4 regions of the Pseudomonas syringae pv. tagetis genome follow, and region 2 is predicted to be linked to each of the others. Evidence: predicted binding sites of a transcription regulator. Region 2 holds the regulator's gene; each other region holds the start of a gene.

Region 1 (5,899 bases), 2.8 Mb from region 2:
CGCTTTCGTACAGGCTCGTGCCCTTTTCTCCGGCGGCGGTTGCCCCGGCGTCGTTGAGCTCGACCATTTTTTGCAACTGGTTGGTCACTTCGTCGAAGTGCAGTTTGGACTCACCGCGCAGCAATGCACGCGCTTCGGTTTCCTGGCCCTGCCGGGAAAGCTCGAACAGGTCGTTGCTGACTTTCAGGTAGGCGGACCACGAGGCACTTACGGCACTGAACATCTGCCGGTCCTGATCGCTGATGATCAGCTTGTCGTAGGTGGCCAGTCGCGTTTCAAACTGTTTGCGGGACTCTGCAGCTTCCTGCTCCATCTGCGTCTTTTCCTGGGCAGTGTCGGCAGCAATGTGGCGGTTTTCCTTCAGCCGGAAGTTAGCTGCATAAAAGCGCATGCCTGACGCCGCACGCATGGACGGCATCCAGTTTTCCTTGATGTCCTGAGCGGCCTGGTTGACCTGGCCGAGCTGGATGATGGCAAAAACTCCCATGGCTGCGGTCAACGCCAGAACCACCAGAAACGAGGTAATCAGCTTGGTGGAAATCTTCAGATCGTAGAACCATTTCATTGAAGTAACTCCTTGGGAATTGCGAATCCGTCAGCGAGAAGTGGGCAAAAGGGATTGAGGCGCCTGGGTCGAGCGGGCTTCCATCTGTACGATCTGGTTGAGCAGAGCCGGGATGTCGAGAATCAACGCCACTGCTCCGCTGCCCAGAATCGTCGAGCCGCTGATACCGCGCAGTGCGCCGAACAGCTTGCCCAGAGGTTTGATGACCGTCTGAAACTCGCCCAGCAGGTCATCTACCACCAGCCCGGCCTTATGTTCGGCGTAACGCACCACCACGACGTTCTGGCGACGCGCGGCCGGGCCTTCATGATTGAAATGGTCGCGCAGGTAGACCAGCGGCAGCACTTCGCCACGCAGGTCCAGATAGCCGCTGTCCCGGGTCAGGTGACGATTCTGTTCGTCCAGTTCGATGCATTCCTGCACCATGTCCAGCGGGATGACGTAAGTCGATTGATCGATGCCGACCAGAAAACCGTTGATGATTGCCAGCGTCAGCGGCAGGCGAATGCGCACGATGGTGCCCTCACCGGGCTGGCTGTCCAGGTCTACGGTGCCGCGCAGCAAGGTGATATTGCGCTTGACCACGTCCATGCCGACACCACGCCCCGACAGGTTGGTGACGGCCTCGGCGGTGGAAAAACCGGGTTCGAAGATCAGGTTGTAGATTTCCTGATCAGTGAGGCTTGCGCCAGCTGCCACCAGCCCGCGTTGCTGGGCTTTGTCGAGGATTCGCTCGCGGTTGAGTCCGGCACCGTCATCGGCGATCTCAATGACGATGCTGCCCGAGTCATGGTACGCATTGAGGCTCAAATGGCCTTTGGCCGGTTTGCCTGCCGCACGGCGCGCTTCGGCGCTTTCGATGCCGTGGTCCATGGAGTTGCGCAGCAGGTGCATGAGCGGGTCGCCGATCTTTTCGACGACGGTCTTGTCCAGTTCGGTTTCCGCACCGTTGATAATCAGGTCGATGTCCTTGCCCAGTTCCTGGCTGACATCGCGCACCACGCGGCGGAAACGATTGAACGTGTCGCCTATGGGGATCATGCGCAGGTGCAACGCACCGTCCAGAATTTGCTCGACCAGGCCTGAAACGGTCGAACTGGCTTCCTGAAGCGGGTCGTTGTCACACGAACGGGCCAGCAGATTGGCACCGGCGCTGGCAATGACCAGCTCGCCGACCAGGTTGATCAGTTCATCAAGTTTGTCAGCGTTGACGCGCACATAACGGCCGTCCTTGCTTTTCTGTTCGCTGCCCGAAGAGGGTGGGCGTTCTACTGCCGTAGCCGTAGCGGGCGTGCGCGGCACAGCACGCTGATCGCCCAGCAGTTCGCCGCTGGCAACCGCAGGGCTGTGTCCGGTCTGCGAGACCAGTTCTGTACCGGTTGGCTCGATGCCGTCTGCGGGCTCGTTTATGAGGGTTATTTCTACGGCACAGTCTTCACGTACAAAATCGAAGACTTCATTGATCGCGGCGTGCCCGGCAGAAGAGCGGAAATCGATCTCGAAACCCAGATGACAGGATTCCGGGTCCCACGCTTCCACTGCCGGAATGCTGTCGGTTACCGTCGTGACCTGAACCATCTGCCCCAGGGTATTGAGGTAGCGCAGGAACGACAGCGGGTCCATACCATTACGAAACACATCCACGCCAAAACGCAGCGAGATATGCCATAACCCTTCGGCCGGCGGCTCATCGATCACGTCCGGCGCTCGCGCATCGTCGGCAGGCTGGGCATTGGCGGGGGCCTGATAGACCTGTAATGCCTGGCGCAATGCCGCTTCGCGTTCCAGAGCAGGTGCCTGCAATTGCTCGCCACGGCTGGCCACCACGTCGATCAACTCAAGCATGTGATCGCCGGATTTGAGCAGCACCGCGATCAGCCTCGCGTCAACCGAAACACTGCCCTCACGCAGACGATCCAGCACGTCTTCGACGATGTGAGTAAAACTGACGATGGGCGTCAGCCCGAACAGTCCCGCCGAGCCTTTGATAGTGTGCGCTGCGCGGAAAACTGCGCCAATCGCATCCTGATCGCCGGGTTCGCCTTCGAGCTGCAGGAGGGATTCTTCCATAGCCTGCAAAAGCTCACGCGCTTCAACGATGAACGTTTGCTGTGCCTGATCGAGATTAATACTCACGGTGACTTCCTTGATCGATCACTGGGCAGTACTGCAAATGGACGCGCTACAGCACGACACCCGGATTACATAACTCGAAGGTTTCGCTGACCGCTTTGCTTTGCCCGGTCAAATGCAGCGAAGTCCCGGTCTTGCCGGCTTCTCGCTGGATGACCGCCAGCAATTGCAGGCCCGCACCGTCCATCTCGGTGACCTGCGAAAGGTCCACCTCCAGACGTGCCGCAGCGCCGATCTGTGGCAGCAGTCGGGCAGCAAGTTCGGTCACGGTGTAAATCGTCAGCTCGCCATCTATCTGCACGCGTGCAGTGTCGGTGGCACTCTCGTCTGGCGTCGGCATGCTGGCCTCCAGGGACCGGGGTCTCAGGGCAGGATCAGCTTGGAAACAGCCGCCAGCATTTGTGCTGGCTGGAACGGTTTGACGACCCACGCTTTTGCGCCGGCAGCCTGACCTTCAGCTTTTTTCGATTCCTGAGACTCGGTGGTCAGCATGATGATCGGCGTGAATTTGTAACTGGCCAGCTTCTTCACTTCCTTGACGAACGTGATGCCATCCATATTCGGCATGTTCACGTCGCTGATGATCAGGTGCACTTTCTGCCCGGTCAGCTTGCCCAGTGCATCTTTGCCGTCGCAGGCTTCGATAACGTCGTATCCGGCACTTTTCAACGCGATGCCGACCACCTGCCGGACACTGCTTGAATCGTCGACCACCAAAACACTCTTAGCCATGATCTACTCCTAGAAAAATGTGATTTCCTGCGAATTCTGCTGGGCAGCCGATTCACCGTGGTGAGTACGGCGTTGCTCGTCGGTCGCGTAGGTGGACTCCATACGCGCCAGCCATTGCCGTGCGTCGATGGCGACGGCCTGATCGGGAGACTGGCTGGCCTGCAGCAAGTGCGCATGCAAAGAGTCGATGTTGTCGCGTACGTGGGTCAGGATCTGGCTGACCCGATCCTGAAACTGCAGGTTTACGAGCACCTCGGTCATTTCGTCGCGAATCCCGTAGCTTTCCTGCTTGAGCAGGTCTGCGGATTCGGCCAGGCGACCTGTAATGCTCTGGAAGCGCTCCAGTACGTTCTGGATACTTTGCTCGGAAGCCGCCACCGAATGGCTGTCCTGGTCGGCACCGCTGGAGGCGGCCTGCACCAGTTGCGTGATGGCGTTGTTGATGATGTCGACCTTGGCGGACATCTGCTGACCGGTTTCGCTGGACTTGCTCGACAGGCTGCGCACCGCGTCGGCTACCACGGCGAAACCTCGGCCTGCTTCGCCTGCGCGTGCGGCTTCGATGGCGGCGTTGAGGGCTAGCAGGTTGGTCTGTGCAGCAATGGCGGCAACGTCCGCGGCCATGGTGCGCAATTCGCCAGTGTAGGCGGTCAGGCTGCGAACCTGAGACAGCGTCTGGTCGCGGCTGGCCTGGGTGGCCTTGAGGGAGTCGATTACCTGGCTCAGCTCGCTGTCGCTCTGGGACAGGACTTTCAACGCACCATCGGCGTTCTGACCGTCGAGTTCGCCGGCAGCGTGTTGCGAGGCCTGCACGGTTTCCTGCAAACGCTCGGAAATCCCCATGAAACGGCTGCTCAGCTCGACGATGGCGGTTTCGGTCTGCTGACGTGAGCTTTCAACCTGTTTGGCCCAGATCGGCATGGCACCGAGGAAGATTTCATTGAGTTGGGTACTGGTGGCCGTCGCGGCGCTTTGCCCGCTGTGCGCCTGATGATGGTCCAGCGCTTGAGTCACGGCGCGACGCACTTCATTACGTTGTGACTGAGCAGCCCAGAAAGCAGCGCCAACGCCAATGGCAACAAGGGCAGCGCACGCAACCAGTTCGGCAGGGCGCGTACCCGATTGCGTCAGTATCCAGGCAACGGCAGGTATGACAGGAATCAGGGGAAACCAGATAAAGCGTGGATGGCTTTGCGCAGGAGTACTGCTGAATTGATTCGACATATGGGTTCGATCCCTGAACAGTGCAGCGTGATACACGACTCCCTAGTTATCTGCGTGGCGTAGACGAACTTTATACCTGTGCGGGTGCCTTCCGTCTGATCACTGCGTGTAGAGCCCGATCACTTTAAAAATAGCGGGTATTCAGAACGCTGCAAGTCAGCGTCGGAAGTGGGTTTTCAGGCTTCTGCCCGCAGGACGTGGGAGCGAACTTGTTCGCGAAAGGGCCGGCATAATCGCCGAAAATGCGTCGCCTGAAACACTGTCTTCGCGAACAAGCGAAGCGTCGCCCGTCCGCTCCCACGGCCTCCGGCCAGAATCTAAAGCAGACTTGTATAAAACGCTGAGCGCTGTGGAATGCATTTCGCGACGCTCTGCATCGCAAGAGGACGCAGAGCGTCCAGAGCGGCATGCCGACGCGGAGCGTCGCACGATAGTCGAGGCTATCGCTGCGTACGCTCCAGCGCCGGTATGGCAATAAGCCCGGCGCGGGCTGTTAGTGCAGCTTCATTCGCGGCTCGGTGCCTTTGCCGATCTTGCTGCCCAGCATCAGCATCAGGGTGCGGAAGGTGCCGTACAGCGCCATCTGGTGCATGCGGTACAGCGATACATAAAACATCCGCGCCAGCCAGCCTTCAAGCATCACGCTGCCCATCAGGTTACCCATCAGATTGCCGACTGCCGAGAAGCTCGACAGCGAGATCAGTGACCCGTAGTCCTTGTAGGTGTATTCCGGCAGTGTCTTGCCTTCGATCCGCAGGCGCAGCGATTTGGCCAGGAGTGACGCCTGCTGGTGAGCAGCCTGGGCGCGGGGCGGGACGTTGCGGTCGGTGCCTTTTTGCGGGCAGGCTGCGCAGTCGCCGAACGCGAAGATATTCTCGTCACGGGTGGTTTGCAGCGTCGGCAGCACTTGCAACTGATTGATCCGGTTGCTTTCCAGGCCATCCAGTTCATGCAGAAACGCCGGGGCACGAATACCTGCCGCCCAGACTTTCAAACTGGCCGGGATGAGCTGCCCGGTAGCCGTGATCAAACCATCAGCGGTCACTTCACTGACTGCTGCGTTGGTCAGTACCGTCACACCGAGCTTTTCCAGGGTCTTGTGGACCGGCGCGCCGATGCGTTCTGGCAGCGCAGGCAACACCCGTGGCCCGGCTTCGATCACCGTGATACGCAGGTTTTCCGGTTTGATCTGGCCCAGCCCGTAAGCTGCCAGCTCATGCGCCGCGTTGTGCAGCTCTGCCGCCA
Region 2 (5,899 bases):
TGGCTGAAGAGCTGGTCCCGGGCGTCCTGTCCCTGTCCTCGCTGCTCAACGTGCTGCAAGCGCTTCTGGCTGAACATGTACCTGTGCGTGATATTCGCAGCATTGCCGAAGCTATCGCCAACAACGCCGGTAAGAGTCAAGATACCGCCGCTTTGGTGGCCGCCGTGCGCGTGGGTCTGAGCCGCGCAATCGTCCAAAGCATTGTAGGGGTTGAGCCGGAGCTGCCTGTTATCACTCTGGAGCCAAGGTTGGAACAGATATTGCTCAATAGTTTGCAGAAGGCTGGTCAGGGTCAGGAAGAAGGCGTTCTTCTTGAGCCAAGCATGGCTGAGAAGCTCCAGCGTTCGTTGATTGAGGCCGCCCAGCGTCAGGAGATGCAAGGGTTGCCGGTAATTCTTCTGGTAGCAGGGCCTGTCCGGGCGATGCTGTCACGATTTGGACGATTGGCTGTACCGAACATGCATGTTCTGGCGTATCAGGAAATTCCGGACAACAAGCAAGTAACCATCGTAGCGACTGTCGGGCCGAACGGCTGAGGTAGTGAGTCATGCAAGTTAAGCGATTTTTCGCCGCCGATATGCGTCAAGCCATGAAACTGGTTCGCGATGAGCTGGGCGCCGAGGCGGCCATCATCGGTAACCGGCGCATTGCCGGTGGCGTAGAGCTGACTGCCGCTCTGGATTACAAGCTGTCCGCCCTCGCACCGCGCGTGCCGAACATGGAGCTTGAAGACGAGCTGCGCAAGACCCAGTCGCGCATCGTCTCCGCTCAGGCCGAATTGAATAACCGCAGCGACAGCGACGCGTCGATCAATCTTCAGCTGTTTTCCGGCAAGCCGGCCAGCGCTGTGGACACGCACATCGAGCCGACGCTCGAAGAGCCGCCGCGTCCATTCGCATATACGCCGCCAGCCGCTGCAGAGCCGGCCGTTGGCCAGCGCGCCTACGACTCGATGCGCTCCGAACTGAATGGCCTGCGCGAGCTGCTGGAAGTCCAGCTCGGCTCCCTGGCCTGGAACCAGCTGCAGGGCAGTCGGCCGCAGCAGGCCAATCTGTGGCGTCGCCTGCAACGTGTCGGTCTGTCCGGCCCGTTGTCGCGCGATCTGCTCTCGATGATTCCGGAGATCGACGAGCCTCGTCAGGCCTGGCGCATGCTGCTGGCCCATCTGGCACGCATGATTGCTGTCCCGGACATCGAGCCGCTCGAAGAGGGTGGAGTGATTGCCATGGTCGGGCCTGCCGGCATGGGCAAGACCACCACGCTGGCCAAGCTGGCGGCGCGTTATGTGTTGAAGTACGGCCCGCAGAACATCGCGCTGGTCAGCATGGACAGCTTCCGCATCGGCGCACAGGAGCAACTCAAGACCCTTGGGCGCATCCTCAACGTGCCGGTCACTCATGTCGATCCTGGTCAGTCTCTGGTCCAGGCGCTGGAACCGCTGTTGCGCAAGCGCGTAGTGCTGATCGACACCGCCGGCCTGCAAGCCAGCGATCCGGCACTGCGCATGCAGCTGGAAAGTCTTGCAGGGCGCGGCATCAAGTCGCGTAACTATCTGGTCCTGGCAACCACCAGCCAGAAGCAGGTTCTGACAGCGGCTTATCACAGTTACAAACGTTGTGGCCTGGCCGGATGCATTCTGACCAAGCTTGATGAAACAGCCAGCCTCGGCGAAGTCCTGAGCCTGGCGATCAGTCATGAATTACCTGTGGCCTACCTTACGGACGGACCACGTATTCCTGATGACCTGCATACCCCGCGTCGTCATCAACTGGTAAGCCGCGCGGTGAGTGTGCAGATGCAGGATGAGCCTAGCGAGGAAGCAATGGCTGATATGTTTGCTGACCTCTATCACACCCCTGGCAAGAGAGTGGGTTAAGTGATGGATATTATTGGAATGTCCCTGCGTCAACGGTCTGCCAGGCAGTGTTCGTTTGTGAACGTGCAGCCCTCGATGTGGTTTCGGTCTACGCAAGACAAGGTAAAGAAATAACATGGGCAGCATGCATCCCGTACAGGTTATCGCGGTGACCGGTGGCAAAGGTGGCGTCGGTAAGACTAACGTGTCAGTGAATCTTTCACTGGCCCTTGCCGAGCTTGGCCGGCGCGTCATGCTGCTGGATGCCGATCTGGGTCTGGCCAATGTCGACGTTCTGCTTGGGCTGACGCCTAAACGTACACTGGCCGATGTGATAGAGGGTCGTTGTGAATTGCGCGACGTTCTGTTGCAGGGGCCAGGTGGGGTTCGTATCGTGCCTGCCGCCTCAGGCACCCAGAGCATGGTGCATCTGTCCCCGGCCCAGCATGCAGGGTTGATCCAGGCGTTCAGCGAGATTGGCGACAACCTCGATGTACTTGTGATCGACACGGCTGCCGGTATCGGTGAATCGGTGGTCAGCTTCGTGCGCGCCGCTCAGGAAGTGTTGCTGGTGGTGTGCGACGAGCCCACGTCGATCACCGATGCCTACGCCCTGATCAAGCTGCTCAATCGCGACTACGGCATGAACCGTTTCCGGGTCCTGGCCAACATGGCGCAGAGCCCTCAGGAAGGGCGCAACCTGTTCGCCAAACTCACCAAAGTAACGGACCGTTTTCTTGATGTTGCGCTGCAGTATGTAGGTGCCGTGCCGTACGACGAGTGCGTGCGCAAGGCCGTGCAGAAGCAGCGCGCCGTCTACGAAGCATTCCCGCGTTCCAAATGTGCACTGGCGTTCAAGGCCATTGCCCAGAAGGTTGATACCTGGCCGTTGCCAGCCAATCCGCGGGGCCATCTCGAGTTCTTCGTTGAGCGACTCGTTCACCAGACCAGTGCAGGGCCTGTGCAATGACTGCGAGCGGCTACCAGATGTACAGCAAGGCTTCCCGTAACTCACAGTACGAGTTGATCGAGCGTTATGCGCCATTGGTCAAGCGTATCGCTTATCATCTGCTGGCGCGCTTGCCGGCCAGTGTGCAGGTCGAGGATCTGATCCAGGCCGGCATGATCGGTCTGCTTGAAGTCTCGACCAAATACGATTCCACCAAGGGTGCGAGTTTCGAGACCTACGCCGGTATTCGCATCCGTGGTGCGATGCTGGATGAAGTGCGCAAAGGGGACTGGGCACCACGCTCGGTGCACCGCAATACCCGCATGGTCAGTGACGCAATTCGGGCAATTGAAGCTAAAACCGGTCGTGATGCTAAAGATCACGAGGTTGCGGCCGAACTCCAGTTGAGTCTCGATGATTATTACGGGATTTTGAACGACACCTTGGGCAGCCGCCTCTTCAGTTTCGACGACCTGCTTCAGGACGGCGATCACGAAGGGCTGCATGAGGATGGCGCAAGCGGTTCGCTTGAGCCGTCGCGCGACCTGGAAGACGAGCGCTTCCAGGCTGCGTTGGCCGATGCAATTGCCAACCTGCCAGAGCGCGAGCGTCTGGTGTTGGCGCTGTACTACGACGAAGAGCTGAACCTCAAGGAAATCGGAGAAGTTCTAGGGGTCAGCGAATCTCGGGTCAGTCAGTTACACAGCCAGTGCGCAGCTCGTTTGCGAGGGCGTTTGGGGGAGTGGCGAGCGCGTTGACAGATGCGGTGCGGCCTGTGGTCGCGCAGTATCTGCATACCGGCTGTGCAGAGCGTTACGTGGTAACAGGATAGACGAGTCAAAAGCCTGTCGGGCAGTGCCCTGATGGGCTTGTTGTTCAGGTCTTTGCCTGTTGTTGTGCCAAGCCCGTCGTCGTTTCGTACAGCCGGGGGTGTGCTGTGCCAGTATTGAGTGAACAGCGTGTTCAGGTGCTGAACGCGTTAAAGACTGCTTGGAGGTCGAATTGGACAAGAACATGAAAATCCTCATCGTTGATGACTTCTCAACGATGCGGCGGATCATCAAGAACCTTTTGCGTGATCTGGGGTTTACCAACACATCGGAAGCGGATGATGGTCTGACCGCATTGCCGATGCTGCAAAGCGGTGCCTTTGACTTTCTGGTGACGGACTGGAACATGCCTGGCATGTCCGGCATCGATCTGCTGCGCGAGGTCCGCAAGGACGATCGCCTCAAAAGCCTTCCCGTGCTGATGGTCACTGCCGAAGCCAAGCGTGAGCAGATCATTGAAGCTGCCCAGGCCGGGGTGAACGGTTATGTAGTCAAGCCATTCACGGCTCAAGCGCTGAAAGAGAAGATCGAAAAGATCTTTGAACGCGTCAATAGCTGATGCATGCCGCGAGGGCGCTATGGATAACAATGATTCGATGGCCGACTTTGAGTCGACCTTAAAAAGACACGCGCAGGAACTCGTCACCAGCCTTGAAAAAGGTCGCTTTGGTGACGCTGTGCAGCTGATCCATGAACTCAACCAGACACGCGACCGCGGCCTTTATCAGGAAGTGGGCAAGCTGACTCGTGAGCTGCACAGTGCAATCGTCAACTTTCACATCGATCCACACATGCCTCAAGCCGAGGAAGTGTCGCAGATCACGGACGCAACCGAGCGCCTGTCGTATGTGGTGAGGCTGACCGAGAATGCGGCCAACCGCACCATGGACCTGGTCGAGGAAAGTACGCCGCTCATGGCCGGTCTCAATTCCGATGCCAAGGCGCTGAGCGATGACTGGGGACGCTTCATGCGCCGCGAAATCGGTGCCGAGGAATTCCGTGAGCTGGCCAAGCGGGTCGATGGCTTCCTGACGCGTACCGAGCAGGAAACCCATAAGGTTTCCGGACACCTCAACGACATTCTGCTTGCCCAGGATTACCAGGACCTTACGGGTCAGGTCATCAAGCGCGTGACGCAACTGGTTACGGAAGTCGAAAGCAATCTGCTCAAACTGGTGCTCATGGCCAGTCATGTCGATCGCTTCGCAGGCATCGAACATGACGAACAATCCATCCTTGCTGAAAAAGATCCTAAAAAACATCTCGCCAAGGGTGAAGGTCCGCAGATTCATGCCGATAAACGTGAAGACGTCGTATCCGGACAGGATGATGTAGACGATCTGCTATCGAGCCTCGGCTTCTAAGGTCTGTTGACGGTTAATTTTAGGGAGCACCCCATGAGCTTCGGCGCCGATGAAGAAATCCTTCAGGATTTTCTGGTAGAGGCCGGCGAAATTCTGGAGCAGTTGTCAGAGCAATTGGTCGAGCTGGAAAGCCGACCGGATGATGCTGATCTGCTCAATGCAATTTTTCGCGGTTTTCACACTGTAAAAGGGGGCGCCGGCTTCCTCCAGCTCCATGAGCTGGTGGAGTGCTGCCACATCGCCGAAAACGTGTTCGACATCCTGCGCAAGGGTGAGCGTCGCGTTGATTCCGAACTGATGGATGTGGTCCTGGAAGCTCTGGACACCGTCAACAGCATGTTCGGTCAGGTACGTGAACGGACTGACGTTACTGCGGCGACGCCAGAACTGCTGGCCGCGCTGTCGCGGCTGGCCGAACCACAATCTGCAGACGAAGTCGCAGCGCCTGAGCCTGAGCCTGAGCCGGCGATTGAAGCTGCCGCGCCGGTAGCCGAGCCAGCGGCCAGCGATGACATTACCGATGATGAGTTCGAGCAACTGCTCGATTCGCTGCACGGCTCCAGTCCAGTGTCTGCGGCTCCATCGGCAGCACCGGCAGCTGCGGTCGCGCCAGCCGGCGATGAAATCACCGATCAGGAATTTGAATCCCTGCTCGATCAGTTGCATGGCAAGGGCAAGTTTGCGGCCGATGCTGTAGCCGCTCCGGTTCCTGCACCCGCTGCTCAGAGTGGCAGTGCAGCGCCAGCCAGCGACGAAATCACCGATGATGAATTCGAAGCACTGCTCGATCAACTGCACGGTAAAGGCTCGTTTGACGCTGCCATAGCCGCTCCTGTGGCTGCTGCACCCGCGGCCGTCGCTGCCAAGGCACCAAGTGTTGCGGCTGCATCGGACGAAATTA
Region 3 (5,899 bases), 2.5 Mb from region 2:
AATACCGGAACGACGAAGCCTGCGATATTCAAGACATCGAAGGCTTTGTCCTTGAAGTACTGCAGACGCTCGTCGGAGGTTTTCTGATCTTGCGCTGCCGTTGGCACGCCATGAAACAGTGCGTCGTTCTTCAAGGCTGCACGTTTGCGATCGTACAAAGCGTCCAGCAAGGGGCCTTGCAGCGCGACCTCCCTGAGGTCCAGCCGTGCGTTTCGGTCTGCTTCACGCTCTAGCCACTGACGCTCGAAAATCCCCCCTTTCCTGACGTTCGGGTAAAGGCGTTCAGACAACCTTTCGAATAAGGCGCTTCGATGGCGCGCCGGGATGAAACGCGTGAAGAAGTCCAGATACCCCTGAGTGAACATCCGATCACGCAGCGCGTTGATAAAGACCTCGACCGAGTCGTATTCCTTCAGCGGCGCAACGGGATCATCCGGAATATAGACGACAATCTTTTCGGCTTGAGTTGCGCTGTCCCGGTCCTTGCCGATAACCAGAAGGCCGACAAGTTCGACATCCCCCAGGCACAGTAGGCTGCAGTTGACGGGCGTGTTATCGAGTCGGACGTTTTGCTTGCCGTCGAGAATATCCAGTAATGCGCCCTGCAAAGTCGGGCTGACGCGTTCCTGCAACGATGCAATCTGCAACTGCAGCCGGATGGACGATGACTGCAGTTGCATAAAGTCCCTGCGCAGCCTGGATGCTGCGGCGTCCGCAGTTTCTTCGGGTAACGAGGGTGTACGGAAAACGGATTCCAGGTGTCTCTGGTACTGGCCGCCCAAGTCCAGATCACGGCACATCGCCGCGAACCCGCTGGGGGAAATCGGCAGGGATTTACCGTTGATCTGTTGACCGATGATTTCAAACGAAGAAAACACCTGAGCCTTGAGACCCGATTCCGAGTCCATCGCACCAAGCGCTGTTTCCCACGCTTCGAAATTTTGCAGCGCAGCCTTGAGCAGACTCTGGTTGGCGGCCTTCAGCGCTTTGTTGGCCTGGATAACAGGGTCTCTGGACGCAGAAAGGAACGACTGGTCGATCCGTGCCCGGCGGGCGTGAAACAGCCATGTCGCAGTGACGTCCACGTCCAGCCCGAAGCGATCCTTGATAGCCGCCGTCAACAGGGGCTTTGCAAAGTCTTCCAGCGTCGAAAGACGATCGAGCGTCGGGCAAACCTGTTGTTCGTTCTGGCGCTGACGCGTGTAAAGCCGCTGCAGTTTATCTACTTCGTCCGGGCTGGACTTGCGCGCGCGCTCCAGCCATTGCAGCGGATGTGTGGCTGCGCGGCGCAAGGCTTTATGCGTTGCCGGTTCTGCGTCAAGCAGCCACGCAGGTGATTTATCTTTTATAAGGTGTACATGTGGAGTGGCAGACGCATTGCCCGCCGGCGTTTGATCCAGCATTGAAGTGCCTTGTCATGAGTGAACAGGCAACAAAGCTTACGTTTGTGATCCTTACTGCAAGTGCTAACTATCTATGTGCAGGGCATGTTCTTCACTTCGTGTGCTCAAGTAGTGGTGGCGCTTGCCGACAAGCAGGCAGGGAAAGAGTGTAAATGGACAAGTGCCATGATTGGTTTTGCATTCCCCGCGTACCGGTTGACGGCTGGGCTATACTCACGCCGCTTGGACCGCTCGTCGGTCCGCTTCTTGAACACGGCCCGACGCCGTCGTTGAACTCTTGAGGGCTGACTGTGAAGAACTGGACCTTGCGCCAACGGATTCTGGCGAGTTTCGCCGTCATCATCGCAATCATGCTGTTGATGGTCGTTGTATCTTATTCACGACTTTTGTCCATCGAGTCCAGCGAGGAAGAAGTCCGTCTCGATGCGTTGCCCGGCGTCTACTACAGCACGCTGGTACGTAGCGCCTGGGGAGAAAGCTACATCCGCACGCTGGAGCTGATCGCCGAAGGCGAGGCGCGTGCGATGACCAAGCAGGAAAAAGACCAGTTTCAAGCGTTCGACGAGAACCTGCAGGCGCAAATGGACGGCTACAAGAAGTCCATTTTCGATAACGCGGACCGGGACAGCTTTGCGCTGTTCGAAAAGCGTCGTGAGGTGTATTCGCGCATGCTCGCCGAGGTTCACGCCAAGTACGATCGCGGCGATTACGCCGGTGCGCGCGCCGAGTTCTATGGCGAGGTCAACCCGGTGTGGCTCACTGGCCGCAAACAGCTCAACGACCTTATCGTTGCCAACAAGCAACTGGCTGATCAGGCCACCGCCAATATCGTCAACGCGGTACTCGCTGCCAAGATCAGTATGATCCTGTCGCTGCTGGTGGCAGTACTGGCGGCTGCGGCCTGCGGTCTGCTGCTGATGCGTTCGATCATGGCACCGATGCAGCTGATCGTTCGGATTCTGGACATCATGCGTACCGGCGACCTGAGCACTCGCCTGAACCTGTCCCGCAAGGACGAGTTCAATGCGGTCGAAACCGGCTTCAACGACATGATGACCGAGCTGACCGCGCTGGTTGCGCAGGCCCAGCGTTCTTCGGTTCAGGTGACCACTTCGGTGACTGAAATCGCCGCGACGTCTCGTCAGCAGCAGGCCACGGCTAACGAGACCGCTGCAACCACCACCGAGATCGGCGCGACGTCGCGGGAAATTGCCGCCACCTCGCGGGATCTGGTTCGAACCATGACCGAAGTCACCTCGGCGGCAGATCAGGCCTCGATCCTCGCAGGTTCCGGCCGGCAGGGGCTGGCGCGCATGGAAGACACCATGCATCAGGTAATGGGCGCCGCCAATCTGGTCAATGCCAAGCTGGCAATCCTCAACGAAAAGGCCGGCAACATCAACCAGGTGGTCGTCACCATCGTCAAGGTGGCCGACCAGACCAATCTGCTGTCGCTCAATGCGGCCATCGAGGCCGAGAAAGCGGGCGAATACGGCCGCGGATTCGCCGTGGTTGCCACCGAAGTACGCCGCCTTGCCGATCAGACTGCCGTTGCCACGTATGACATCGAGCAGATGGTTCGTGAAATCCAGTCGGCAGTTTCTGCAGGCGTCATGGGCATGGACAAGTTTTCCGAAGAAGTGCGCCGTGGCATGTTCGAGGTCACTCAGGTCGGAGAGCAATTGTCGCAGATCATTCAGCAGGTTCAGGCGTTGGCGCCTCGCGTGTTGATGGTCAATGAAGGCATGCAGGCCCAGGCTACGGGCGCCGAACAGATCAATCAGGCACTGGTGCAACTGGCGGATGCCAGCAGCCAGACCGTCGAGTCCCTGCGCCAGGCCAGTTTCGCCATCGACGAGTTGAGTCAGGTCGCGGTCGGGCTTCGCAGCGGCGTTTCGCGTTTCAAGGTCTGAACATTCAATGACGGACCAATCGCCGAGGCGCAACGGCACGCCACTGACCGCAAGCAAACTTTTTCTGCTGTTTTGCATCGGCGAAGACCGCTATGCGCTGGACGCGACCGAGATCGCTGAAATCCTGCCTCGCGTGAAGCTCAAGGCCATTGCCCAGGCACCGCACTGGGTAGCGGGAATCTTTGCCCACCGTGGCGAGATCGTGCCGGTAATTGATATCAGTGCGCTGAACTCCGGTCAGTCAGCGCGCTCGCGCACCAGCACTCGCATGGTTCTGGTGCATTATCGGCACGACGACGCGCACCCGGCGCAGTTGCTCGGGCTGATTCTGGAGCAGGCCACCGAAACGCTGCGTTGCCCGGTCTCGCAATTCAAGGCATACGGGCTGGACAATCGTCTGTCGCCTTACCTGGGGCCGGTTCGCGAGGATGAGCTGGGGCTGCTGCAATGGATTCACGTTCAGGAGTTGTTGAGCGAGCCGGTTCGCGAGCTGTTGTACCCGGTGCCGCCAGTCGACCTCGCACTGCTTGAGGACGCGCCATGAAGGGTGACGATTCGCGTTTCTTCAGCTTCCTCAAGGAGCGTATCGGGCTGGACGTGACCTCCGTCGGTGAGGCAATCATCGAGCGCGCCTTGCGGCAGCGCGCAACGGCCGCCAATTGCCCCGACAGCGATGCCTACTGGCATCTTCTGGTGTCATCGTCTCAAGAGCAGCAGGCGCTGATCGAAGCGGTGATCGTCCCTGAAACCTGGTTTTTTCGTTACCCGGAATCATTTGTCACATTAGGCCTGCTGGCTCGTGAACGGATCGCGAGCCTTGCCGGCGCCCGCCCGCTGCGTATTCTCAGCCTGCCGTGTTCAACCGGCGAAGAGCCCTATTCCATAGCCATGGCGTTATTCGATGCGGGGGTCGAGCCCCGGCAGTTCAAAGTCGATGCCATCGATATCAGCCCCGTCTCCATTGCCAAGGCCGAGTATGGCATCTATGGCAAAAATTCTTTCCGGGGCAGTGACATCGGCTATCGAGAGCGCTATTTCAACCCGGTTACCGACGGCTTTGAAATCGCCGACAGTGTTCGCGCCTGTGTGAGTTTTCAGGCGGGCAACCTGCTCGATCCGAAACTGGCTGCACAGGTCGCGTATGACATCGTCTTTTGCCGCAATCTGGTGATCTATTTCGATCGGCAGACCCAGCAGCATGTATTCAAGGTCCTCAAGCAACTGACCCGTGAAGACGGCCTGCTGTTCATCGGTCCGGCCGAGGGCAACCTGCTGGCAGGTATCGGCATGCGCTCGATCGGTATTGCGCAATCATTTGCCTTCCGACATGCGCCGGTCGACGTAGCGGCTCCGATACCGGTGCCGACGGCGACGCCGTCCGCTCCGCGTCCAGTCGTCGAAGCACCTGTCAGGGCACCTGTGCCACCACGGCCCGCCATACGAACGTCTGCAGCCTTTGCGCCTGTGGTGAAACCGGTCGCTGCGGCTGGCAATGGCGAGGTATCAGCACTTCTGGACAGGATTGCCGGTCTGGCCAATGAGGGTAAAAGTGCCGAAGCGCGGGCCGCCTGTGAACGCTATCTGCAACAGCATGAGCCGGTCGCACAGGTATTTTACTGGCTCGGGCTGCTCAGCGAAGTGGAAGGCAACGTGGCTCAGGCTCAGGGTTTCTATCGCAAGGCGTTGTACCTGCAACCGCAGCACCCCGAATCGCTGGCCCAACTTGCCGCACTGCTGGCCGCTCAGGGTGACAGTGCCGGGGCCCGGCGCTTGCAGGACCGTGCTGCACGTGGCGCGAACAAACAAGGAAACCACTGATGACGGGGCTGTCCGGTTTTTCCAGTCTTACCCATGACCAGGCTCTGGATATCGATGATTGCTGGAACCGCATCGGCATTCACGGAGATCGCTCCTGTCCGTTGCTTGAAGAGCACATTCACTGCCGCAACTGCGCGGTTTATTCCGCTGCGGCTACCCGACTGCTGGACCGCTATGCGCTGGCCCAGGAGTCGCATGAACACTTTCAGGGCTCGGTGTTGCTGCGCGACATCAAGACCCGTTCGATTCTGGTGTTCCGTCTCGGTGAAGAGTGGCTGGGGCTGGCTTCGCGCTGCCTCTCGGAGGTCGCCCCCAACCAGACGATTCACTCGCTGCCGCACCAGCGCTCACGAGCGATGCTGGGTGTCGCCAATGTACGCGGTGCTCTGGTAGCGTGCATATCGCTGGTTGAACTGCTCGGTCTGGACAGCAATGCGGCGAGTAACCCGTCTTCGAGAGTGGTGCCGCGCATGTTGATCGTTGCTGCCGAAGGTGGTCCGGTGGTAGTGCCGGTTGACGAGGTTGACGGCATTCACGCCATTGACGAGCGTGAACTTGAAGCCGCTTCTGCCTCCGGCACCCATGCCAATGCCCGTTTCACTCGCGGCGTTTTGCAATGGAAGGACCGCAGCCTGCGCTGGCTGGACGAAGAAGAGTTGTTGTCAGCGGTGCATCGGAGCCTCACATGACGCCAGATCAAATGCGTGACGCCTCGCTGTTTGAACTGTTCACACTGGAAGCCGACGCGCAGACCCAGGTACTGAG
Region 4 (5,899 bases), 1.4 Mb from region 2:
CCAGTGCAGCATGCCTGTTGGCCAGCGTATCGAACACCCAGACCACCTCCAGGCTCGCCGGGAAGGCTGCGTAATTGACGTCGTGAGTCAGCCAGCAAAAACCGGGCATTTCAGACTTCGCGGTTTCACAGGCTTGCGTCAGCGATGTAACAAGCTGACGCTCAGTGCGGGCCTGCTCGCGTTTGCTTGAGGGCATCTGGTGTGCTCGGGCAGTAAAGGGGATGGCTGCGCACGATACCTGAATTGTTGGCAGCTTCGCAGTACTGAGCAATCATGATTTTTTTGGATACCGCGATGACAGGTGACTTAACCAGTTCGCGCGCGGCACGAAAAAAGATGTTTGTATTTAAACTTTTTTTGACGATCATTCTTTCATCATCTTCAGATAAAGATGATGGTTTTGGCGAGGATGCTAATGTAGTCTTGCAATTTATGAGTGAATGCTTGCGAGTCTGGCGCGATTAATAAGTGGTTTTCAGAAGTAAAAAGCTCAGTTAATATAGATTTTTCTCAGTTTTAGATAGGGGGTTGTACTGTGGCGTTTGACACTTATATGCAGATTGAGGGCATTCCAGGCGAATCTCTTGATGCGATATTTAAAGAGTGGATCGAGACAATATAAGGCGAGGCGCGTTTAGGCTCCATCCCGTTGGGCCGCGTGGCATAAGCCAAGGCCGTATCACTCTTAACTCTCAGATTGGATTCGATGAGCTTAAAAAATTTCTTCGCAGTCAACACGGCGGAATTCTTCCGGGGACGAATCTGAAGTACTACGGCGTAATAGATGTTTCTGCTTTTAGTGAATAGTGAAGAGATCTAAATGAAAAAATAATGAAACTCATCACGAAGGGCGCACTAATTTTAGTATTGGCTGCGCTGCTAACTAAATGGCTTGTCGCGTTAGGCCTGATGGGCTGGCTGCTTCAAACTGAAACAGGCCTCGATATGTATGTTTCGGCTGCAAATGCCTTGGGCATAATCGGCGGAGAGGATGGAGAGTTCATGCTTCTTGCCATAATGGTATTGGTGATGCTGGTGCCATCAACGTTTATTGTATGGGGTGCGGCTAAAACTCTCTGTAGATTCAGAGCAGTACGGTAATAAACACAGAGCATGAGAGCAGGAGGGTTGTCAGAGCCCCGACTTGACTGGAGATATCTTGTAGGATGCCTTGCGGCCGCGAGGCGGGCGCCATTCCAAAAATAACAACAAGGAGACGCATCATGGATTTCTCACCCCCATCCACCACCGCAGACCAGAGCCGTCGGAGCTTTTTGAAAAAGTCGTTGGCTGTTTCGGCAACGGTCGCGGCCATTGGCTCTCTGCCGCGCCTGTCTATTGCCGAGCCGTTGACCCAGCGTTATCCCGACCCGCTGGTGGGTGTGCTGGATGACAGTTTTCTGGACATACGCATCTTCAATGCCAGCGTTGAAAAGCTCGCCACTGGCATGCGCTGGGCCGAGGGGCCGGTATGGGTGGGGGATGGTCGTTATCTGCTGGTCAGTGATATCGCCAATAACCGCATCATGCGCTGGGATGAGGTGACGGGGGCGCTGTCTGTGTACCGCGAGCACTCCAATTTTTCCAATGGCATGTGCCGCGACCGTCAGGGCCGGTTGCTGGTTTGTGAGGGTTCGAGCACGACCAGCGAAGGGCGGCGGGTGACACGTACCGAGTACAACGGACGCATTACCGTGCTGGCCGACAGCTTCGACGGCAAGCCTTTCAACTCCCCCAACGACATCGTCTGCAAGCGTGACGGTTCGATCTGGTTCACCGACCCGACTTTTCAAGCCAACAGCGACTATGAAGGCCGCAAGGTCAAGCAGGAGCAGCCGTTCGGGGTCTATCGAATTGATCCTGAGAACGGCAAGGTCAGTCGGGTCATCGATGACATGGCAGGTCCGAACGGCCTGTGTTTTTCGCCGGACGAGAAAACCCTGTACGTGGTCGAAGGGCGCGCTAAGCCCACTGGGCTCATCTGGGCCGTAGCGGTCAATGAGGACGGCTCGCTTGGGGAGCGTCGCAAGCACGTCGAAGGTCTGGAATACGCGGCTATCGACGGCATCAAATGCGACGAGAGCGGCAACCTTTGGTGTGGCTGGGGTGGCAACGGCAACCCGAAGGCCGACTTGGAGAAACTCGACGGAGTGCGGATATTCAACCCGCAGGGTAAAGCCATCGGCCACATCAGCCTGCCCGAACGCTGCGCCAACATCTGCTTCGGCGGGCGAGAGGGCAATCGTTTATTCATGGCCAGCAGCCATTCGCTGTACTCAGTGTTTGTGAACGCGCGAGGTGCAACGTTTGCCTGAAGAGGCATCAGCCGCATCGGCGGCGCACGACATCACGCGCCGTCAATCGGGTCGAACCCCTGCGGACATGTCGGGTCTGTTCCTGTAATTACTTTCAGGGATAGTTATTTATGTCGGCGCAACGCGGCCTTGTTCTACTTGCACGAGGCGGTTATGCCGCCCGTGGTGTTGTTTATCTGATTATCGGTCTGTTCGCTGTATTGGCGGCGCAGGGTTCATCGCAGCCTGCCGACAGCCACAGCAGCCTTGAAGCCTTGTTGAGCCAGCCATTCGGCATTGTTCTGGTGGGGGTGGTGATTGTCGGCCTGCTGGCGTTCGCTGCATGGCGTGTGCTGCAGGCTACGCGGGACGTCGATCATCATGGCCGGGAATTCAAAGGCCTGGTGATCCGAGGAGGCCTGTTGGTGGGCGGTTTTACTTACGGGGCATTGGCTTTTTTTGCGCTGGGGCTGCTGGTCAGTGGGTTCAAGAGCTCCGGAAGCTCATCGGGTGGCGGTCAGGCGAAGGACCTGTTGGCCACCATTCTGTCCTGGGATCACTCCAATCTGCTGGTCTACGTGGTGGCACTGGTGCCCCTAGGCCTGGGCATTGTGCACATCATCAAGGGCTATAAGGCGTCGTTCGAGAAGTATTTCGAGGCCGATGAAGACGTCATGAAGTACGTGCGTCCGGTATCACGTTTCGGCCTGATCGCCCGCGGCGTGGCATTCATCGAAGTAGCGGTGTTGCTGGCCGTAAGCGGTTCCAGTTATCAGGCCATGCATCCGCCAGGCATGAAAGACGCGCTCAACGGTTTGCAGGATCTGCCTGCCGGTGGGCTGGTGCTGCTGATCGTGGCGCTGGGTCTGATTGCGTTTTCGGTGTACAGCTTCGCCGAGGCCGCCTGGCGGAAGATCAACATGGATGTGCCTGATGCACCGGAGGCCGTCGCACGTCATTTCCGCTGATTACCAGGCGCAGGTCTGAAGGACTGCATGACTCGTCAGGTCATGCAGTCCTCTTTTATTGACCCCGGCCGGTAAAGATAGTGTGAACACTGCCTCAAGTCGCCCCCGGCCCGGCCGACATTCTCTTTTGAGCTCCGATCATTTTCCGGACTGACGTGCTTTGCGCAGGTCCGGATCAGATACGACGCAATAAAAATAAAAGAGGATAGCCATGACCATTCTTCAGCGAGTGATCGGTGGGTTTGCTGTGCTGGTTGTACTGTTGCTCGCCATGGCAGGTATCAGCTATCAAAGCACGCATTCCATAAGCGACCGGATCAGCATCATCACCGGGCAGTCGGCCCCCTTGAGCAGGGCGGCGAGCGAGCTTTACGTCCATGTGCTACGTGCCAACCAGGCATTGCTCGGGATTCTGGTCAGCAATGACCCCAGGCAGATTGACGATGGCAAACAGCCCTTCAACGACAGCATGGCCCGCTTCAATCAGTTGCTGGATAGCACGCCTGCCTATATCGGCGACCGTGCCGAACTGCGCGACAACCTTAATCAGCAGCGTCAGTTGAGCGCTGCCTACGCCGAGCAGGCACAGAGCCTGATTGCCAGTCATCGACAACATGTGTTGCAGGTGCTCCAGAGCCGGGTATTGCAGGGCTACAGCAGCAGCCAGGGCGCACAATTGACAGGCTATCTGCGTGACTACATTGCCCGCGAGCGCAGCGCGGGTTCGTCTGACAACGTGGCGGCGGGGGAAAAATTGCTGCTGGAAGTCGGTAAATCCTATGAAGGCCTTGCTGCCCATGCGGCAACGCCGGATATCCAGACGTTGCAGCGTGTGCTCAACCTGCAGGATGAAGTCATAAGCACCCGGGCGCAGGAGCTCACGGCGGTGGATCCTCGCGGTGGCCGTATCGCCGGCGTGATGGTCAACCGCCTGCTCAACGACCTTACCGGCAGCGATGGCGTCTATCAGGCCTACAAGCAGGAGGCGGCGCTCGCCGAGCAAGTTGGCAAACAGCGCCAGGCGGCAGAAACACGTCTTCAAGCAACCCTGGACAAGATCGGCGAGTTCGGCAATCAGTCACTTGCAGTGGCCAGCGAGGCCAAGGCAGGGGCGGATTCGACCATCGCCACCAGCCTCAGCCTGCTGCTGATCGCCTGCCTCCTGGCCGTGACCGCTGCGGCAGTCATCGGTACCTGGGTCGCGTTCAGTCTGCGGCGTCCACTGGCGGCGTTTCGCGAGGTACTCAAGACCTTGACCAGTGGCGACATGCGCGTGCGTTTCGATGTCAGCCGTCGTGACGAATTCGGTGAGCTGGGCGGCTATCTCAATGAATTCACTCAGTCGCTGCAACAGACGTTTCGCCAGTTGATCGGCTCCGCCGATACCCTGGCGCTGACTGCCAGCCAGAACGCGCAGATCAGTGAACAGACCACCCGCGTGGTAGACGAGCAGAAAGACCGGCTCAACTCTGCTGCGTCGGCCATGACTGAAATGGAAAGTACCGTGGAAGAAGTCGCCCGTCGGGCTCAGGACACACGCAGCGCGGTGGACAGCACCAGTGAACTGACTGACAAGGTTCAGAAGCGCGTGGCTGAAACCATCGTCAACATCCGCCAGCAGGCCGAACAGGTCAACAAGGCGTCTGCGGTGACCGACGAGCTGCAGAAATACGGGCAAAACATTGACGGCATTGTCGATGCCATTCGCACCATTGCCGAGCAGACCAACCTGCTGGCGCTTAACGCGGCCATCGAAGCGGCGCGTGCAGGCGAGCAGGGCCGGGGTTTTGCGGTGGTGGCCGATGAGGTGCGCTCGCTGGCCAGCCGTACCCAGACCTCAACCAGCGAGATCCAGGAAATGATCGGCCAGATGCAAAACAAGATCCACTCGGCCGTGCAGGTGATGAACGAAAGCCAGATCCAGTCCAGCCACTGCGTGACGCTGGCTTCCGGTGCCGACCAGTTGCTGGTGGAAATGGGTGAAGCGGTGGATACGATTCGCGACATGAATATCCAGATCGCTGCCGCCACAGAGCAGCAAAGCGCAACGGTGCAGGAAACCAGTCGCATGGTCACGCACATCAACGATTCTGCCCAGCAGGCCGCAGACGGTGCCGAACAGTCTGCGAGCAGCAGTCAGGACCTGTCGAAAATGGCCAGGGATCAGCGCGAGCTGCTCCATCATTTCAGCGTTTAACGCCCGGGAGTCAGAACATGAAACAGTGGTTATCGATTTCCCTGAGTGCAAGCCTGCTGGTCGCTGGTCTGGCGCAGGCCGAGACGCCTCTGATCGGCGTGGGCATGGCCAAGTACAACGACAATTTTCAAACCATCCTGCGCCACGGCGTCGAGAAGCAAGTGGCGCTGCTGAATGCCGACCTTTTCATGGAGAACGGCCAGGACGATGTAGAGCTGCAGATGCGTCAGTTTCGCAATCTGGTCAATTCAAAAGTCGATGCCATCGTGGTCGCGATGGTGAATGGCAAAAGTGCGCCGGAAATGATGCGCCTGGCCAATGAGGCCAAGGTTGCGCTGGTATTCGTCAACCGCAATCCTGAACCTGCCAAATGGCCTGCGCTGACGGCGTTCGTAGGCTCTGATGAACTGGAGTCCGGCACGTTGCAAATGGAAGAACTG

Evidence for each region. The regulator FliA, encoded in region 2, starts transcription of late flagellar genes. The targets are predictions, from matches to a motif close to CTAAAGTTTNNNNNNNNNNNGCCGNTAA.
Region 1: a site for FliA is predicted at 4,701-4,728, ahead of MME58_RS03705 (methyl-accepting chemotaxis protein). Genes of this name have one in related genera too.
Region 3: a site for FliA is predicted at 1,507-1,534, ahead of MME58_RS06525 (methyl-accepting chemotaxis protein). Genes of this name have one in related genera too.
Region 4: a site for FliA is predicted at 3,356-3,383, ahead of MME58_RS11725 (methyl-accepting chemotaxis protein). Genes of this name have one in related genera too.

The regions. Positions count from the first base shown of each region.
Region 1 is NZ_CP092923.1:830,943-836,841, forward strand. Features, by position in the region: gene MME58_RS03685 (methyl-accepting chemotaxis protein) at 1-565, opposite strand, end outside; gene MME58_RS03690 (chemotaxis protein CheA) at 596-2,701, opposite strand; gene MME58_RS03695 (STAS domain-containing protein) at 2,748-3,038, opposite strand; gene MME58_RS03700 (response regulator) at 3,062-3,430, opposite strand; gene MME58_RS03705 (methyl-accepting chemotaxis protein) at 3,440-4,654, opposite strand; gene MME58_RS03710 (NAD(P)/FAD-dependent oxidoreductase) at 5,148-5,899, opposite strand, start outside.
Region 2 is NZ_CP092923.1:3,970,833-3,976,731, reverse strand. Features, by position in the region: gene flhA (flagellar biosynthesis protein FlhA) at 1-536, shown strand, start outside; gene flhF (flagellar biosynthesis GTPase FlhF) at 548-1,876, shown strand; gene fleN (flagellar synthesis regulator FleN) at 1,992-2,825, shown strand; gene fliA (RNA polymerase sigma factor FliA) at 2,822-3,562, shown strand; gene MME58_RS17600 (chemotaxis response regulator CheY) at 3,819-4,193, shown strand; gene MME58_RS17595 (protein phosphatase CheZ) at 4,213-4,998, shown strand; gene MME58_RS17590 (chemotaxis protein CheA) at 5,032-5,899, shown strand, end outside.
Region 3 is NZ_CP092923.1:1,458,721-1,464,619, forward strand. Features, by position in the region: gene MME58_RS06520 (NEL-type E3 ubiquitin ligase domain-containing protein) at 1-1,403, opposite strand, end outside; gene MME58_RS06525 (methyl-accepting chemotaxis protein) at 1,694-3,316, shown strand; gene MME58_RS06530 (chemotaxis protein CheW) at 3,324-3,860, shown strand; gene MME58_RS06535 (CheR family methyltransferase) at 3,857-5,134, shown strand; gene MME58_RS06540 (chemotaxis protein CheW) at 5,134-5,823, shown strand; gene MME58_RS06545 (hybrid sensor histidine kinase/response regulator) at 5,820-5,899, shown strand, end outside.
Region 4 is NZ_CP092923.1:2,593,096-2,598,994, forward strand. Features, by position in the region: gene MME58_RS11695 (hypothetical protein) at 1-196, opposite strand, end outside; gene MME58_RS11700 (hypothetical protein) at 162-368, opposite strand; partial or broken gene MME58_RS11705 (tlde1 domain-containing protein) at 613-807, shown strand; gene MME58_RS11710 (hypothetical protein) at 832-1,101, shown strand; gene MME58_RS11715 (SMP-30/gluconolactonase/LRE family protein) at 1,224-2,315, shown strand; gene MME58_RS11720 (DUF1206 domain-containing protein) at 2,426-3,262, shown strand; gene MME58_RS11725 (methyl-accepting chemotaxis protein) at 3,474-5,459, shown strand; gene MME58_RS11730 (substrate-binding domain-containing protein) at 5,477-5,899, shown strand, end outside.